2 regions of the Spirosoma montaniterrae genome follow, and region 2 is predicted to be linked to the other one. Evidence: riboswitches for the same ligand, from Rfam matches in the RefSeq annotation. Region 2 holds a riboswitch; the other holds the start of a gene.

Region 1 (9,104 bases), 2.5 Mb from region 2:
TCTGCTCCGGCAACGTTCGTCCACGTCGCTGCATGTACCGGGCGAGGTGTTGCGCGGCTTCGACATAAACCGTGTCGTTCAGCGTCGTGAGAGCCTGCAAGGGCGTGTTGGTACGTATCCGGCGCGAGACGCAGAGGTTTCGTTGCGGGCTGTCGAACGTCACCATCGACGGATATGGGTTGGTACGTTGCCAGAACGTGTATAACGCCCGGCGGTGGCGGCTTTCGGGCTTTTCGTTCTTCCAGCCGTCGTTGGTCGGGTTGAAAGGCCGGACGCTGGGGCCGCCAATGGCCGGGTTTAGCAACCCACTTACCGCCAGTGCCTGATCGCGGATTTGCTCGGCACTGAGCCGGACGCGTGGCCCCCGTGCCAGCAGCCGGTTGCGCGGGTCGCGTTCCTGTAAGTCTTTGGATACCAGTGCCGACTGCCGGTATGTAGCCGACAATACCAGCTCGCGTAGCAGTTTCTTCATGCTCCAGCGGTATGTATCCTGAAACCGCACGGCCAGCGCGTCGAGCAGTTCGGGGTGCGAGGGTCTGCCGCCCATTGTCCCGAAATCTTCGAGCGTTTCGACCAGCCCATAGCCGAACAACTGTTCCCAGAAGCGATTGACCATCACCCGCGCCGTGAGCGGGTTCTCGCGGCTAACCAGCCAGCGGGCCATGTCGAGCCGGGTTTGCATGGTTTTGTCCGCTACGTTTCCGATAGTGCGCGGTACGTCGGGCTGCACGGGTTGGCCTTTGGTGAGCCAGTTGCCCCGGATGAAGACGTGGGCTTGCCGGGCGCGGTGGGCCGGGCGTTCGCGCATGACGGGCGTCGTAATAGCCGGGATGCTCGTCAGTCGCTCCACCGAGTCGCGCAGGGCCGGGTTGCGACTGATGGGAGCCTGCGGTACGTCGAGATGAAACCAGTCGATGTGTACCAGATCGCTCCGAAATTCTTTGTCTTTGCGAAAGACCAGAAATACGGTATGCCGTCCGGGCCGCGTCAGGCCCGACGTCGGCTGCACAGTGGCCCGGTGCGTGCCGTAGGTTTTCCAGTTGTACCACTGCCCCGGTGCGCCGTCCTGCGTAGCCGGGATTTTGGTACGGCTGATGAGCGGGCCATCGGGCCGGTCGAGGTGAAGTTCGATGAATGACGAAAACGACGTTGTGTAGCGGTACGTAATAGCCGATACACCCGTCAGGTCCACGTTGTCGTAGCCCACAAACGCGCCTTCGGTGGTTTGCATAATGGCCGTTTGGTTGTCCCAGAGTTCGATGTGGCGGCTGGTACTGTCGAAGTCTTCGGCCTCGATGCGCCGGTAGCCAACCCGGCTGAGTAACTCGCTCCGTTGCTCGCCCAGACCTGTCAGCGGATCGCTGGGCAGCGTAGCGACTTCCGCCGGAACGCGCTGCCGAATCCAGCCCATCAGTCGCCGTAGGTACTGTTCGTTGTCGGGCGTGAAGGTGCTGAGTTTCGGCTTTTCGTTGTAGATGTCGCGGTCTTCGGTGTTGTTGAAAAACGCCAGAAACTTGTAAAAATCGGCGTGGCGGATGGGGTCGTAGGGGTGGCTGTGGCACTGCACACAACTCATCGTTGTACCTTGCCAAACCTCGAATGTCGTACTCACCCGGTCGATCAGGGCCATGTTGCGGAATTCCTCATCGTTGGTGCCGCCCTCGTCGTTAGCCATCGTGTTCCGGTGGAACGCCGTAGCAATCAGGTTGCGCTGATACGTAGCGGCATCGGTTGCGGGTAGCAGGTCGCCGGCCAATTGTTCGAGGGTGAAGCGGTCGAAAGGCAGGTCGCGGTTGAAGGCGTCGATGACCCAGTCGCGGTAGGTCCAGATGCTGCGTTCGAGGTCTTTTTCGTAGCCTTTCGAGTCGGCGTAACGGGCGAGGTCGAGCCACATACTGGCCCATCGCTCGCCAAATCGGGGCGACGCCAGCAATGTATCGACCAACTTCTCGTAAGCGTTCGGCGACGTATCACGCAGGAAGCGGGTGGCCTGCTGATGGGTCGGCGGCAATCCCGTCAGGTCGAGGCTCACCCGACGCAGCAACGTAGCGCGGTCTGCTTCGGGCGCGGGTTTCAGCCCTTCCTGTTCCAGCCGCTCCCGCACGAACGTGTCGATGGATTTGGTGGTCGCGTCGGTTCCCCGTTTTGGGGGAAGGTAGGCCCAATGGTCTTCCCACTCAGCTCCCTGATCGATCCAGTCGCGAATGAGGTTGATTTCGTCCTTGCTCAGGGGCGGGTGTTCGAGCGGCATTCGCAGTTCCGGGTCGTCGCTCACGAGCCGCTTCACCAGTTCCGATGCGTCGGCATCGCCCGGCACAATCGCGTACTTGCCCGACTTCGCTTTGGCTAACGCTTCTTCGCGAAACAGCATACTGAAGTTGCCGCTTTTCTTGATACCGCCGTGGCACGTAATGCACTTCGCGTTGACAATAGGTCGAATCTGCTCGTTATAACTGATGCGTTTGCCACCGAACAAACCACCCACCGTGCAGGCCGCTACCGTTGCAGTTAGGGCGAGTCCGCCGAGCCAGAAGTAGCGCATTGTCGGGAGCATCGTGATCAATCGGTTGAGTGTCACACAGTAGAACCGCACCGGCGAACCAGCTAATTTTCAAGACCGTATCGATCCTGCAAAGTCAAAAGCAATCTAAGCTTGTATTTTAACGTGGACTACGGAATAAAAAGAGTGGTGAAGGTCAAAACTGTTTTTAAACCCGCTTCTTTCGCGAAAGCTGGGCATAAACCAACTGAATAATGCCATCTTTCAGGCCCAGATCGGGCACGATAATCTGGCTGGCTCCGGCCCATTTCATCACGGAGATGTAGATGTCGGCGGCTGGTACAATCACGTCGGCACGGTCGGCATTCAGGCGGAGCTTATTGATACGGTCGTCTAAACTATAGCTGGCAACATGGTTGCGGATGCGCTCAATCTCAGCCAGCGACGTGCCTTCTTCGGTGGTTTTGGCCGCCAGATTAAACAGCTTGCTGATGTTACCGCCCGTGCCAATAGCCACCACGCCCTGCGATGAGTCGATATTTTCCTGAACCCAATCTTCAATTTTGCGCCAGGCTCCTTTTGTTTCTTTGCCCTCCAGCAGCCGTACCGAGCCAATTTTGAACGACTTCGAGTTGATTTTCTGCCGGTTCACATACACGTTCAGTTCGGTGCTGCCCCCACCCACGTCGATGTGCAGAAACTGCCGGTCGTCTAATGCCTGAACCACTACGTTGTTAATAAGTTCGGCCTCTTTCTGTCCGTCGATGATGTGAATTTTTACGGCGGTCTGGGCTTCAATGCGCCGGGCAACGTCGTGACCATTAGACGCTTCGCGCATGGCCGACGTAGCGCAGGCCATGTAATGTTCCACTTCGTGCAGTTCCATCAGCAGTTTATATACCTGCATCAGTTTGGCAGTGCGGGCTTCCGATTCGGGCGTGAGTTCGCCGAAATTGAATACGTCGTGACCCAGGCGTAGCGGAAACCGCACATACTCAACCTTCTTGAAGCTTACTGAATCGTTGTTATGAAGTATAGTAGAAATTTGCAGCCGGGCTGCGTTAGACCCAATATCGATAGCGGCCAGTTTCATAATGTGTTGAATGATTGACAGGTTGAATGATTGAATGATTGAATGGTTGAATGATGGAATGGGCTTTCACCAAAACAATCCATTCCATCATTCAATCACTCAACCAGTCAATCACTCAACCACTCAAAATTAAGTCGGCCCAAAAGTAAAGCTTTTTTGGGTTCTACCGGCCCAGTGTGTATTTTTACGAGCTTATCAAGAAAGACGGAGGGACTGGACCCTGCGATGTCTTGGCAACCGGCCACCTGGCACCGGTGCCACATTCCACCCCAACCCAGAACGGGGCAGATAAGGTAGTAACCAACCGTTGTTGTTGATAAGCCTGGTTTCTTTTCTGTAAATTTGCACTTTTTTGGGACGAACGGCTGTTCTCCTGCAAACAGGCTATAACGTATTGCATCGCTTGAAACCGATAACCGAACTTCTCCGCGAACGTATCCTCGTGCTCGATGGCGCGATGGGCTCCATGATTCAGCAATATCAGCTTACCGAAGCCGATTATCGGGTGAGCGATTTCAGGATTGGTCGCACGACCTGAAGGGCAACAACGATCTGCTGAGCCTGACCCGCCCCGATATTATTCAGGAAATACATCGGCAGTACCTCGACGCCGGGGCCGATATTATTGAAACCAACACGTTTAGCGGCACCAGCATCGCTATGGCCGACTATCGGATGGAATCGCTGGTGTATGAACTGAACTATGAGTCGGCGCGGATTGCGAAAGAAGTGGCCGTTGACTATACCCGCCAGAACCCCGACAAGCCGCGCTTCGTAGCGGGCGCAATGGGGCCAACCAACCGCACCGCCAGTCTCTCGCCCGACGTGAACAACCCGGCCTACCGCGCCGTGACGTTCGATGAGTTGGTCGATGCGTACTACGAACAGGTTTCGGGCTTAGTTGATGGCGGTGCCGACCTCTTGCTGGTCGAAACCATTTTCGATACGCTCAATGCCAAAGCCGCGCTGTTTGCGATTGATAAGTACTTTCAGGAACACCCCACCCCCGGCCCCTCCCCGTTAGGGAGGGGAGCGATTGCTCAGGCTCAGCCGTTGGTTTATAACAACGCGCCGTTTTACCATACAGATTCTGAGCGTTGGAAGTCGTTGAGAGAATTCGCGCGTGAACACAGAAAGCAACCAACAAAGGCAGAAGACGTTCTCTGGCAGCAATTGCGGGGGAGACAGTTGCTGGGGCTTAAGTTTCGCCGACAACACGCCATTCAGGATTTTATTGCCGATTTTGTTTGTATTGAGAAGCGTTTGGTAATTGAAGTGGATGGCTCGATTCATGACCAACAGCAGGAATATGATCTGTTACGCACAGAGTATCTCAATGCGAATGGATTTAATGTTGTCCGTTTCACAAACGAGCAAGTTCTTCACGACGTAAGTTCAGTTCTTAAGCAAATAGAAAAAGCCATTGCCGAGCAATCGAAAGAGTTGAAAAAAACGACTGAGGCTACTCCCCTCCCTAACGGGGAGGGGCTGGGGGTGGGGTATCTCCCCATCATGGTCTCCGGTACCATCACCGATGCCAGTGGCCGGACGCTGTCGGGGCAAACGACCGAAGCGTTTTTGTATTCCATCTCGCACCTGCCGCTGCTGAGCGTGGGGCTGAACTGCGCCCTCGGTGCCGAACCGATGCGGCCCTACATTCAGACGCTCGCCAAAGAAGCTCCCTTCTTTACGTCGGCTTATCCAAACGCCGGTTTGCCGAATGCGTTTGGCGAGTACGACGAAACGCCCGATATGATGGCCGCCCAAATCGAGGGCTTCATCCGCGATAGCTTCGTCAATATTGTGGGCGGCTGTTGCGGCTCTACGCCCGCGCACATCCGCGCCATTGCCGACGTGGCAGCCAGGTACCCGCCCCGACAACTGCCCCAACCCGAACCATACCAGAAACTGAGCGGACTGGAACCGCTGAAAATCACCGAACAAACCAACTTCCTGAACGTCGGCGAACGGACCAACGTAACCGGCTCGAAGAAATTTGCGCGGCTTATCAAAGAAGGCAACTACGACGAAGCCCTGAGCATTGCGCGTGGGCAGGTAGAAGGCGGGGCGCAGGTGATTGACGTAAATATGGACGAAGGCATGCTCGACTCGGTGGAGGCCATGACCACGTTCCTGAACCTGATTGCGTCGGAACCCGACATTGCGCGGGTGCCGGTCATGATCGACTCCTCAAAGTGGGAGGTCATCGAAGCGGGCCTGAAGTGTGTGCAGGGCAAGGCCATCGTGAACTCCATTTCACTGAAAGAAGGCGAAGAAGCATTTATCGAGCGGGCACAACTCATCAAACGTTACGGCGCGGCAACCGTGGTCATGGCGTTTGACGAAACCGGGCAGGCCGACTCCTACGAACGGCGCATTCAAATCTGCGAACGGGCCTACCGGATTCTGGTCGATAAAGTCAACTTTGCCCCGCAGGACATTATCTTCGACCCCAACATTCTGACTGTTGCAACGGGCATCGACGAACACAATAACTACGCCGTTGACTTCATCAATGCCACGCGCTGGATCAAACAAAATCTGCCACTGGCGAAGGTGAGCGGTGGCGTATCGAATATTTCGTTCTCGTTCCGGGGTAACGATGTCGTGCGTGAGGCCATGCACTCGGCGTTTTTGTATCACGCCATCCGCGCCGGGCTGGATATGGGCATCGTGAATGCCGGGCAGTTGGAGGTGTACGACAGTATTCCGAAAGATCTGCTCGAACGGTGTGAAGACGTGCTGCTCAACCGCCGTCCCGATGCTACGGAGCGGCTCGTGGAGTTTGCCGAAACGGTGAAAGCCAAAGGGAAAGTCATTGTTCAGGATGATGCCTGGCGCAGTGAACCCGTTCGCGAACGGCTGAAACACGCGCTCGTAAAAGGCATTACCGACTTTATCGATCAGGACGTAGAAGAAGCCCGTCAGCAGGTCGAGCGGCCATTGCACGTTATCGAAGGTCCACTCATGGACGGTATGAACGTGGTGGGCGACCTGTTTGGCGAAGGCAAAATGTTTCTGCCGCAGGTAGTGAAATCGGCGCGGGTTATGAAAAAGGCCGTAGCGTATCTGACTCCGTTCATCGAAGCCGAAAAGCTCATTGGGGGGATACGTCTACGAATGCCGGAAAAATTCTGCTCGCCACCGTGAAGGGCGACGTGCACGACATTGGCAAAAACATTGTCGGCGTGGTGCTGGGCTGTAATAACTACGAAGTGATTGACCTCGGCGTGATGGTGCCCACCCAGAAGATTCTGGACGAGGCCCGTAAACAAAACGTCGATATTATTGGCTTGAGCGGCCTGATTACGCCCTCGCTCGATGAGATGGTCGGCGTAGCGAAAGAAATGGAGCGGCAGGGTTTTACGATTCCGCTGCTCATTGGCGGGGCTACTACCTCGCGGATGCACACCGCCGTAAAAATCGACCCGCACTATTCGGGGCCGGTGATTCACGTACTCGATGCCAGTCGGAGCGTACCGGTTGCTGGCCGGTTGGTGAGCGATACCGATGGCACGAAAGAAGAAATTTTCCGCGAAATTAAAGCCGAATACGCCAAACTTCGCGACGAACACGCCAGGCGGCAGAAAGAGAAAAACCTGCTTACCATTGAAAAGGCCCGCGCCAATCGCACGACCATCGACTGGAGCGCGTTTGAGCCAACGAAACCGGCTTTTCTCGGCAATCGCTATTTTGAGGACTATGACATTGCCGAACTGGCAAAATACATCGACTGGACGCCCTTCTTCCAGACGTGGCAGTTGAGCGGTAAATACCCCGCCATTTTCGAGGATGCGGTAGTAGGGCAGGAGGCCCGCAAACTGTTCGACGATGCCAACCAACTGTTGCAGGAAATCATCGCCAACAAATCCTTACAAGCCAAAGCCGTAGTAGGCTTTTACCCCGCCAACAGCACCGACGACGACGTGCTACTGCACGAGTATGCCGAAGAAATTCGCGACGTTCCCTGTGAGCGGCACGGTACGCATCGACATATCGAATACAAAATCAGCCGCGCCGAAAATCCGGCCCTGATGAGCGTATCGACCGCTGGAACGCTCGTATACGACACCCGCACCGTGCTGCATTTCCTGCGCCAGCAGAATCAGAAAGCACCGGGTCTGCCCAATTTCTGCTTGGCCGATTTTGTGGCTCCGCTCGACTGTGGGCGTGAAGATTACATCGGTGCGTTTGCCGTTACGGCGGGCATTGGCATCGAAGCGTTACTGGAACGCTACGAGCGCGAACACGACGATTACAACAGTATCATGGTGAAAGCCCTCGCCGACCGCTTAGCCGAAGCTTTTGCCGAGCGGATGCACGAGCGCGTTCGTACCGAGTTTTGGCCCTATGCGACCGGTGAAAAACTGAGCAACGACGAGCTTATCAAAGAAAAATACCGGGGCATCAGGCCCGCCCCCGGCTATCCCGCCTGCCCCGACCATACCGAAAAGGCCACGCTGTTCGAGTTGCTCGACGCGGGCAAAGCGGGCATCGAACTAACCGAAAGTTTCGCGATGTACCCGGCCTCATCGGTGAGCGGCTTCTACTTCAGCCACCCCGAATCGAAGTATTTCGCTGTGGGTAAAATCAGCAAAGATCAGGTGCTGGATTACGCCCTGCGCAAAGACATGCCCATCGAAGACGTAGAACGCTGGCTGGCCCCCGTGCTGGCGTACTAAACGTAGGGCGGGCCTTCATGCCCGCCCAGCCGCAAGGCTACCAAGCAAATAATACGATATTGAATTAGGTGGGGCGTATGGCTGGCGTGCGGCTGACGCACAGGAGACGCAAAGGGTTGCGTCTCTACGCCCGCCGGATGGTATCTGTAGAGACGCAACCCTTTGCGTCTCCTGTGCGTCAGCCATCGCCCTTTGCGTCTCCCTCGCGCCGGCCATACGACAAAGCAACGTCAATAGGGTATGGAAAGCCCGGACGGTTGTATGAACGACCGTCTTTTTTGCGGTCCGACACTTCGGTTGCTAACTTAGGCCCGAAAAGCATCAGATTACATGGATCATTTCATCGACCAGATCGACATCCGCAATTTCAAATCCATCCGCGAACTGAGCGTCAGCGGCTTCAAGCGTATCAACTTGTTTCTCGGTCGCCCGAACGTCGGCAAGTCTAATATTCTCGAAGCGTTGTCGCTGTTTAGCTTGCCGTATGTGTGGGAAGGGTCGAAGAAGTTGACGGATTTGGTAAGACTGGAGAATACTGTTGAGATTTTTTGGGAGGGTGATATTTCTAAAGAAGCATATGTCATTACAAGGACAAGGGAGAATCCTTTAAGTAATATCTGCCTTATAAAATTTGAGCCGCTGAAAAGGGCGTTATTAGGAGAAATTAACGATTTGTTCAGTACTGAGGGCAGAGGAAATGATTTCAGGGTACTTCTACCTAAACCCAATTGGGTTATCGACTTTAATTTAAAGTTGATAAAGGCTCCTAAGTCAAGTAAGTCAATTATTAAGTTTTACAAGTTTATAACGTCTATAAAACCCAAAAAAA
Region 2 (9,104 bases):
GATGAGCGAATAGATGAGCGCGTGCCGAACAAAGCGATCTTCGGTTTTGCCCGTAGCGGCCAGTAACGCCGGAACCGCCTTGCTGTCGGCCAACTGACCCAATGCCGTTGCAGCCTGCCGACGGCTTGCCAGATCGCCTTTGGCGACCATTGCCAGCAATTGGGGCATGGCTTCGGCATCTTTTGCTAACCCTACCGACCGGGCAGCCGCCACCCGAACCTGCACGTCGGCATCGGACAGCGCAGCCCGAACACCCGCCAGAGCCGGTGGCGTACCAATGCGGTAGAGGGCGAAAACCGCTTTAGTGCGGGCATCCACCCGTTTCGACTGGCGCAAAACGGCGATGAGGGGAGCAACGGCGGCATTGCCTGCGTCGACCAATCGCTCAATAGCCCGGTCGCAAACCGTTGGTCGTGAGTCGGTTAAATAGCTCGCGGCTTTATTGGGCGAGAGGGTAGTCCACACAATCTGATTGCCGTAAGGGTCGGCTGTTTTGGGCGCATCTTTCCGGCGAACCCGGTAGATGCTGCCGGGCAACTCGGCTTTGGAAACCTGCGAGAGCGGGCAACCCTGAATAAACCAACCGCCCGTTTCAACGACCAGCAAACTCCCATCGGCATCTTCGAGTACGTCGGTGGGGTGAAAATCTTCGTCTTTGGTCGAGAAAAATACCTCGTCTTCGGTACGAAACGACGCCCCTTCCCGAATCAGTTTGTGCCGTAACACCCGGTGCGTATTGAACTGCGCACTGAACAGATTATCCTTAAAATCGGCCCCAAACGCCGTGTGCCGATACCGCCCGATACCCGACGGAGCCACCCGCGAATACCTGGAAACGACCGGCATTAGCTCGCCCGTGCGGACTAAACTATCGCGGGTAATGTTGTTATTGGGTTTGGGATACACGCCCCCTTCGGTCCAGTACACGAGCGCGTCGCGTTGACCGGCCTGCGGGTCGGTGAAGTAGGTTTCGGTGCCGATGGGTTCAGCCGCTTCGGTAAACGTCAGTTCGACGGGGTTGTTCATGCCACCCGCCGAAATCCACTCCAGCCGCGAACCGTCGGGACGCACCCGCCAGATGCGGGCGGTGCCACCTTTGAGCCGTTGGCCTTCCTGCGTGGTCACGTCGAAACCCATGATGGCACTGGTCATGTGGAGCCAGCCGTCTGGCCCCATAAACGGCCCAATCAGGCTATTGGCGTTCACGTTGAGGGTCCAGCCGGTGAGCAGCACCTCGCGCTTATCGGCCACACCATCGTTATTGGTGTCGGTAAATTTGATGAGGTCGGGGGCCGACGTGGCGTATAAACTGCCTTTGTAGAATACGCCACCCTGCGGAAAGCCCACGTTATCGGCGTAGATAGTGCTTTTGTCGTATTTGCCGTCGCCGTTGGTGTCGGTAAGCAGCTTGATCCGAAACTGTGGGTTGTCGAGCGCGTCTTTGGTTTTTTTATAAACGTGCCCAATGGATTCAAAAACAAACAGCCGCCCGGTTTCGTCGAGGGTCGAAAACATGGGAAAGTCGACCAGATCCGGTCCGGCAGCAACCTCAACGGTGTACCCATCGGGTACGGTGATTTCGGCTGTTTTCCCGGCAGTGGTTGTGGGGGCGTTGGTTCGTTGCGAGGTTGAGCCTACCAGTAAGAGCAGCAGACCCGCCAGGCAGGCAGTGCCAATGGCCGACGAAATGAAGCGTGAAGGGTGCATGGGTTGATCCTGAATTGATTTGGGTAATATCGGCTATAATCTGGGTGGGTCTGGGTGGATTGGTATGGTGTGCAGATAGTCTAATTGCGTTATTTGCTATATGGCAGATCAATTGATAAAGCTACTACTTTTAACGTCCGTTTGTGGGTTAACCGCCTGTAAACGTGCAGAACCTGTTACAACGCCCGCTCCGGCCATTTCCTCGACACTGGTGAATGTAACGCTCGATGCCACCATGACCTACCAGACCATTGTCGGGTTTGGCGGGTTTGGTGCACAAAACGTTTACTGGTCAAACGGCCCTTTCACCAGCGACCGATTCGTAAATGATATTGTGACCGATCTCGGCTGCACCATTATTCGCGATGAAGTGCCAACCTCGTTTGAGATTGACAACGACAATGCCGACCCCGCCGTAACCGACCTGACGAGGTTTAACCTCACCCGGCGCATTGCAGGGCATCACGTGCCGTTTGGCGACCGGGTGCCGCACCTGAAAGCCTTGCGGGAAGCTGGTGTTCAAACGTTCATCGCGTCGGTTTGGAGTCCGGCACCGTGGATGAAATGGAACAACCGCATCGACAACGGTACGCAACAAAACTCCGCCCCGGCTTATAATCGTAATCCTACGTCAGCCAGTAATCAGCTAAAAATAGAAAACTACGAGGAATTTGCTGAGAGTTGCGTGGCCTATTGTCGCATCTTCAAGCGCGAAATCGGCGTTGACCTCTACGGGCTGAGCGTTCAGAACGAACCACGTTTTTCGCAGTCGTATCAGTCGTGCGTCTACGACGGCGAAGCCCTGCGCGACGTATTGAAGGTGGTAGGTCGGCGGTTCAAAAAAGAAGGTCTCACTACCAAACTCTTCATGCCTGAAGACGTGGGCTGGCTCGACGGTGTGCGAAGCATGACCCTGCCCACCCTGAACGACCCCGAAGCCCGGCAATATGTGGGCATGGTGGCTACACACGGCTACGCCCTCGACGGGGTGCAACCGGCCTCGACCGATGCCAGCACCTGGCGAACCATGTATGGCTGGGGCCAACCCTACAACCTGCCACTCTGGATGACCGAAACGTCGGGCTTCAAAAACAACCACGAAGGCGCAATGGCCCTGGCAAAAGCCATGTACACGGCGTTTCGGTTTGGTAATGTGTCGGCCTGGGTGTTCTGGTCGCTGAGCGAGGAAAATGCGTCTGATTACGCACTGCTGACTTCTAACGGTATCAAAAGCAAACGATATTGGGTCTCAAAACAGTTTTATCGTTACGTCCGGCCCGGTGCCGTGCGGGTCGAAGCCAATAGTGCCGATGCTGATGTGTTGCCACTGGCCTTCGTGAAAGACGGCCTTCCAATCCTGGTAATCAGCAATGTCGGCACAACCAACAAAACCATTCGTGTAAAGGGCGACGGCGTTTCAACCCAATACAAGGTGTTTCTGACATCGGCTACCGACAACTGTAACGAACTCACTGCCGTAAAAGCGGGCGAATCTGTCACGATTCCGGCGCAGGGCGTGGTAACGCTGGTTGGCGCGAAGTAGGATGAAAAACAGTTCGCTGTCGAAAACCATTACGCATCAGACGGTCGGTAGTTTCCAGGGGCTGCGGTAATGCGCCTTCGCGAGGTCGTTGGCGTTGCTGTCGGCGGTGATGGTCTGAGTGGTTTCGTCCCAGTTCAGTTTGCGGCCTGTGCGGTAAGCAATATTGCCTAATTGGGCGTTTACGGCTACATTGCGGCCCACTTCTGCCGGGGCGTTGGGTTGCTGTCGGCTTCGCACACATTCCACAAAATTGAGCGTATGCTTATCGAGGTCACTGCCATAGCGCAGATGGCGCGGCATGGCCGGTGTCAGGTATTGGCCGCTGTCGGCTTCGGGCAGTAGTTCCCAGCCGTCTCGGTCAACCACCACCGTGCCGAAGTTGCCAATGAAAGCCACCCCATGTTCGCGGTCGAAGGGGCCCCGCCCGATGCCGATAGCCTGCTCCCATTGCAGGGTGAACTCAGGAAATTCATAAATCGCCTGCATCGTGTCGGGGGTTTCGCCCGCGTGGTTGGGAAAGCCGAACCGCCCGCCCATGGCTACCACTGATGTAGGGGTCGTCACGTTCATGCCCCACAGAGCCATGTCGATCATGTGTGCTCCCCAGTCGGTCATCAACCCCCCGGCATAATCCCAGAAGTACCGGAAACTGCCATGAAAGCGGTTTTTGTTGAAGGGCCGTTCTGGTGCCGGGCCAAGCCACATGGCGTAATCGACCCCCGCCGGAACCGGTTCATCGGGCAGCACCGGAAACGTTTTGCCGTAGGGCATGTAGGCCCACGTTTTTACCGTCCGAACTGTCCCGATTTTCCCAGCCCGAACATAGTCGATGGCTGCTTTCCAGTGCCCTCCGCTCCGTTGCCACTGCCCCACCTGCACAATGCGTTGATGTTTTTTGGCAGCCGCCACCATCAGATTACACTCTTCAATTGAATTAGCGAGTGGCTTTTCCACGTAAACGTCTTTCCCGGCCTGACAGGCCATCACCGTTGGTAAACAGTGCCAGTGGTCGGGGGTGCCAACAATAACGACATCGATGGCCTTGTTATCCAGCACCCTCCGAAAATCGTTGTATAAGACCGGTTTGGGGCTACCCGCCACCGTGCCAGCCAGTTTGTCGAGGTCGGTAGCCCGCCGATTCATCACGTTCTGGTCCACGTCGCACAGGGCCGCGCACCGAACTCCTGGGTGCTTAAGCATCGATGTCAGGTCGGCCCAGCCCATGCTGTTGCACCCGATGAGGGCCACCGAAATTGTTTCGGCAGCCGAACGGATTGGTGGTTGAGACGAATTGGCCAGCAGTTGGTCGGGCAGCAGTGCACCCGTAACGGCCATCTGAGCCGATTGGTGCAGAAATTGGCGACGAGTGTTTGTCATGGGAAAGGGGTGTAAGCAATCGTGTTTTTCGGGAGTGTTTTGTCTGACAATAGTGGCGTGCGGGCGTTTTTGAGGTAGTTGGTGTGAATCATAAGATTTCGGGTATTAGCTCCACCGATACGCAAAAACTGGTTTGTGCCCGGCTGAGCCACACACTCATTGATGATCCCATTGCGGCAATCGGTAAGCAACAGAGCGGGCCAATCAGATGTTTTGTGTGCCTGCCGCGCCGAAATGTCGCGCAGTCGGAAGTTGCTTACATTGGTCAGTACCAGCCCACTCTGCCAGCCGGGTTCGGGCTTTTCGTCGTTCCAGCGCACGGCGATGTTGTCGAGCGTCAGACCATCAACGCCCTCGAAGCGCATAGCGTGAGCAGTGCGTTTGTCGGGCGTGGCTTCAGGTTCCATAAACACCTGAACGTTGGCGATGCGGATGTTTTCCAGGGGTTTTCCCACGGTTGTGATGATCCGGCTCGTTCCCTGGGCGTGAGCAATCACGTTATCGATGGTGATGTTTTTGATGGCCCCTACTGCCGAGGTTGGGTTGCGTTTTTTGAGTACGAAATAAAACACCTCTGCATCGCCCCACCAGTTCCAGTGTCGTCGGTGCAGGTCAATGGTCAGGTTCGAGAACTTGATGTCGCTCACCGTTGCTCCATCCTGCACGTTGATACCCATGCCTTTGTTAGCATCGCGGATAACGCAATTGCTGAAAATGACGTGCCGGATGGGCGATAGCGTTTCCGTGCCAATCATCAGGGCGGTCGATGAACTGGTCAGGATACAGTTATCGACCACAATGTTTTCGGTTGGGTACGATTTGCCGCTGGGTTTAAAATCCCATGAGCCTGATTTGAGACAAATGGCATCGTCGCCGGTCGAGATGATGCACCCCGAAATATGAGCGTTGCTGGTTCCGTCGAGGTCGATACCATCGGAGTTTACGCCCATCTTCAGGTCAGAGGTAATGGTTACGCCCCGAATCTTCACCTGCTGGCACCCCCAGATGCGCATACACCAGAGGGAGGTGTTTTCAAACGTCACATCGTCGATTGTGATGCCGGTACATTCTTTAAACAGCACCCCAAACGCGCTGTTGCCTACCCGGTAGCTGCGTTTCATTTCTACGCCCGCTTTTTTGGCAATTTCTACCTCTTTGGCAATTTCTACGTCGCCGTAGTTGTAATCGGTCCACTGGTATTTTGCCTGCCCGTCAATTTTTCCCCGGCCTGTAATGGCGATGTTTGTGGCGTTTTCGGCATAGATAAAACCGTCAGCTTTGAAGGCCGGATTGGGCAAATCGGCGTACAAAATGGCCCCGGCATCCACCTGAAGCGTGATATTGTCGTGTAGCACAATGCCAAGGCAGGTATAGTGGCCGGGCGGCACCTGCACCACGCCCCCGTTTGTTGTTCGGGCGGCTGCAATAGCGTTGGCAATGGCCCCGGTTGCATCATCGCCTTTTTGGCCGGTAGCTCCATACTCGCGAATATTATAAATCGGGGGTGAGCCAATTGCAACTGTACTGAGGAATAGCAGAAAAAATGAGAATAAATACTTGATTATCATAGAATCGGGTAGGTTTCAGTTGGTCATTTCTTCGCTTTCTCCGCTTCAAGCAATAGCGTCACAATGGTCCGATGGCCGTTGTCGCGGGCGCGGTCGATGGCGCGGAACCCGTCGCTGTCCTGATAAAAAACGTCGGCTCCCTGCGTCAGTAAAGCCTTTACTGCCAATTCGTTACCCGTCCAGGCTGCCTGCACCAATTCTTTTCCCAGTTTCCCGTTTCCGGTTGTGCCCGATTGGTTTGGCCGGATCGAAGCCGCCACCTGACCCGTCCGCAGAACGGTGCGTGTGCTGGTCAACTGACGTTCCTGAGCGAGTTGGGCTTGTCGAACGGAGTCGGGAGTTGCCACAAATCCGCTAAATCATGGTACATGACCCAACATGCACAGGGGCGAAAACTGACTATCAGGGAAAAACGATTCCGTCTGTGCAGATTATACAAACAACTCGCAGACTAAAAGGGAGATTTGTTACTAAATGAACACCACGTCGTCAATGACATCGGTTCCCATGTCTTTGTTGATGACCTGAATGAGCTTTTGCTTGGCATTCACGAGTTCGCTGCGGAGGGGGGCGGAGGTCAGTTCGATGTGCAGCTTACGGTCGCGGACGTAGATGCGGTTGGTGCGTGAGGCAATAGCCTGCCCCATCATGCGGCCCCAGAACGCTTCGAGGTAGGTTTCGTTAAAGCGCGATTGAAGCTGATAATGTTTCAGCAACTGCCCGATGGCGTCTTTTACGGTGGTGGTGCCAGCTACGCGGGTGGCGTTTTCGCGATTGTATTTGTAGGGCTGATGCATACGGGGCGGTGTGTCTTTCCTACAAAAGTAAACAGCCCCCGGTTTTACTACCTATGCCGCTGACCAATTTTTTAGAAAAATAAGGGAACGGGCAGAAATCGCGGCAAACGTTTGGAAACAGGCGCGTTGGCTTGTATACTTGCGGCATCAAGTCAATTCTACGCGTTGCTTACCGTCGTCAACGCGCGTTGATTTATACAGAAGCGGGGAGAGATCAGGCTCTTCGAACCGCTGGCAACCTACCACTTGGCAAGGTGCTAACTCCTGCCTAAAATGACCCAAACGTGGTCATTAGGAACTATAAATCGAATACGAACATGCTCTGTATCAGATGCTGTATGCCCTACGGGGCCAGCTAAAGCACATCCGCCACCCGCACACACCAGATCGGGAGTGATTTGGCGTGCCATTTTTCAGTTGTAAAGTTATCGGGTTGTACAGTTGTAAGGTTTGCAACCACCCAACTCCACCGCCCGCTCAACTTTACAACCCTACAACTTTTACAACTTTATAACTCCGTCAAAAATGTCTTCTCAACTGCATTTCGATACACTGCAACTGCACGCTGGTCAGGAGGCCGACCCCACTACCAACTCGCGGGCGGTGCCTATTTACCAGACAACCTCTTACGTCTTCAACGATTCGGCGCACGGTGCCGATTTGTTCGCGCTGAAGGCGTTTGGCAATATTTACACCCGCATCATGAACCCCACGTCCGACGTGTTTGAGAAACGCATGGCGGCTCTTGAAGGGGGCGTGGCCGCTTTGGCCGTGGCATCGGGGCAGGCGGCTCAGTTCATTGCCCTGACCAATATCCTGAATGCGGGCGATAACTTTATTTCGACCTCGTTTCTGTATGGCGGCACCTACAATCAGTTCAAGGTGTCGTTCAAACGGCTTGGCATCGACGCTCGTTTTGCCAATGGCGACAAACCAGAAGCCTTTGCCAAACTGATCGACGAAAACACGAAGGCTATTTACCTCGAAACCATTGGCAATCCCGGTTTCAACATTCCTGATTTTGATGCCATTGCCGAGTTAGCCAGGCAACATGACCTGCCAATTATTGTCGATAACACCTTCGGGGCGGGTGGCTACCTGTTCCGGCCTATCGAACACGGCGCGGCTGTGGTGGTGGAGTCGGCTACGAAATGGATTGGCGGCCACGGTACGAGCATCGGCGGGGTGATTGTCGATAGCGGTAACTATAACTGGGGTAACGGCAAATTTCCGCAGTTCAGCGAACCGTCCGAGGGCTACCACGGCATGGTGTTCAGCGACGTGTTTGGCGTGGGCGGCCCGTTTGGCAACATCCAGTTTATTATCCGAGCCCGCGTCGAAGGGCTGCGCGATTGGGGACCGGCCATTAGCCCGTTCAACTCGTTTTTGCTCTTACAGGGCCTCGAAACGCTCTCGCTGCGCGTTGACCGCACGGTACAAAACGCCCTCGCACTGGCACAATGGCTCGAAGCGCACGAACAGGTTGACGTTGTAAATTACCCCGGTCTCGAAAGTAGCTCATACCACGAACTGGCGAAGAAATACCTCAAGCGCGGCTTCGGGGGCGTATTTACGTTCAAAGTGAAGGGCGGAAAAGAGGCCGCCGATCAGTTTGTGAACAGCCTGAAATTAGTGAGCCATCTCGCCAATGTCGGCGACTCAAAAACGCTGATTATTCACCCGGCCAGCACCACCCATCAGCAACTGAGCGAACAGGAACAGGCCAGTGCAGGCGTTGAACCCGGCCTGCTGCGTATTTCTGCCGGTATCGAGCATCTTGACGACATCAAGGCCGATCTCGAACAGGCGTTTGCCCAGATTGCCGAACCCGTAGCAGCTTAATTGTTTCAGGTACTGTGTTCTATGTACTACGGGCACTCAGTCCACTGTAGCACATAGAACACAGTATTAGGTACGTAGGATATGACCTTTTTCGATTACAAATATTCGTTTCCACTCGAATCGGGGCAAATCCTGCCCGGTTTCCGGTTGGCCTATACCACACGTGGCACATTAGACAATACAGCCTCGAACGTGGTGTGGGTATGCCACGCCCTGACCGGCAACGCCGACGCGGGCGACTGGTGGGGCGGTATGGTTGGGCCGGGCAAA

The links. Region 2 has a riboswitch for S-adenosylmethionine ahead of AWR27_RS01930 (O-acetylhomoserine aminocarboxypropyltransferase/cysteine synthase family protein). Riboswitches for the same ligand answer to the same signal wherever they lie in the genome.
Region 1: another riboswitch for S-adenosylmethionine. It lies ahead of AWR27_RS16195 (homocysteine S-methyltransferase family protein); the one in region 2 lies ahead of AWR27_RS01930 (O-acetylhomoserine aminocarboxypropyltransferase/cysteine synthase family protein).

What each region holds. Positions count from the first base shown of each region.
Region 1 covers NZ_CP014263.1:3,732,923-3,742,026, reverse strand. The annotation lists gene AWR27_RS16205 (DUF1553 domain-containing protein) at 1-2,554, opposite strand, end outside; gene AWR27_RS16200 (Ppx/GppA phosphatase family protein) at 2,709-3,593, opposite strand; SAM riboswitch class I at 3,783-3,888, shown strand; partial or broken gene AWR27_RS16195 (homocysteine S-methyltransferase family protein) at 3,997-4,595, shown strand; partial or broken gene AWR27_RS26205 (endonuclease domain-containing protein) at 4,647-4,958, shown strand; partial or broken gene metH (methionine synthase) at 5,097-8,275, shown strand; gene AWR27_RS16180 (AAA family ATPase) at 8,606-9,104, shown strand, end outside.
Region 2 covers NZ_CP014263.1:442,578-451,681, forward strand. The annotation lists gene AWR27_RS01900 (PVC-type heme-binding CxxCH protein) at 1-1,707, opposite strand, end outside; gene AWR27_RS01905 (glycoside hydrolase) at 1,808-3,250, shown strand; gene AWR27_RS01910 (Gfo/Idh/MocA family protein) at 3,287-4,627, opposite strand; gene AWR27_RS01915 (glycoside hydrolase family 28 protein) at 4,624-6,195, opposite strand; gene AWR27_RS01920 (hypothetical protein) at 6,219-6,542, opposite strand; gene AWR27_RS01925 (DciA family protein) at 6,666-6,992, opposite strand; SAM riboswitch class I at 7,183-7,299, shown strand; gene AWR27_RS01930 (O-acetylhomoserine aminocarboxypropyltransferase/cysteine synthase family protein) at 7,518-8,834, shown strand; gene AWR27_RS01935 (homoserine O-acetyltransferase family protein) at 8,916-9,104, shown strand, end outside.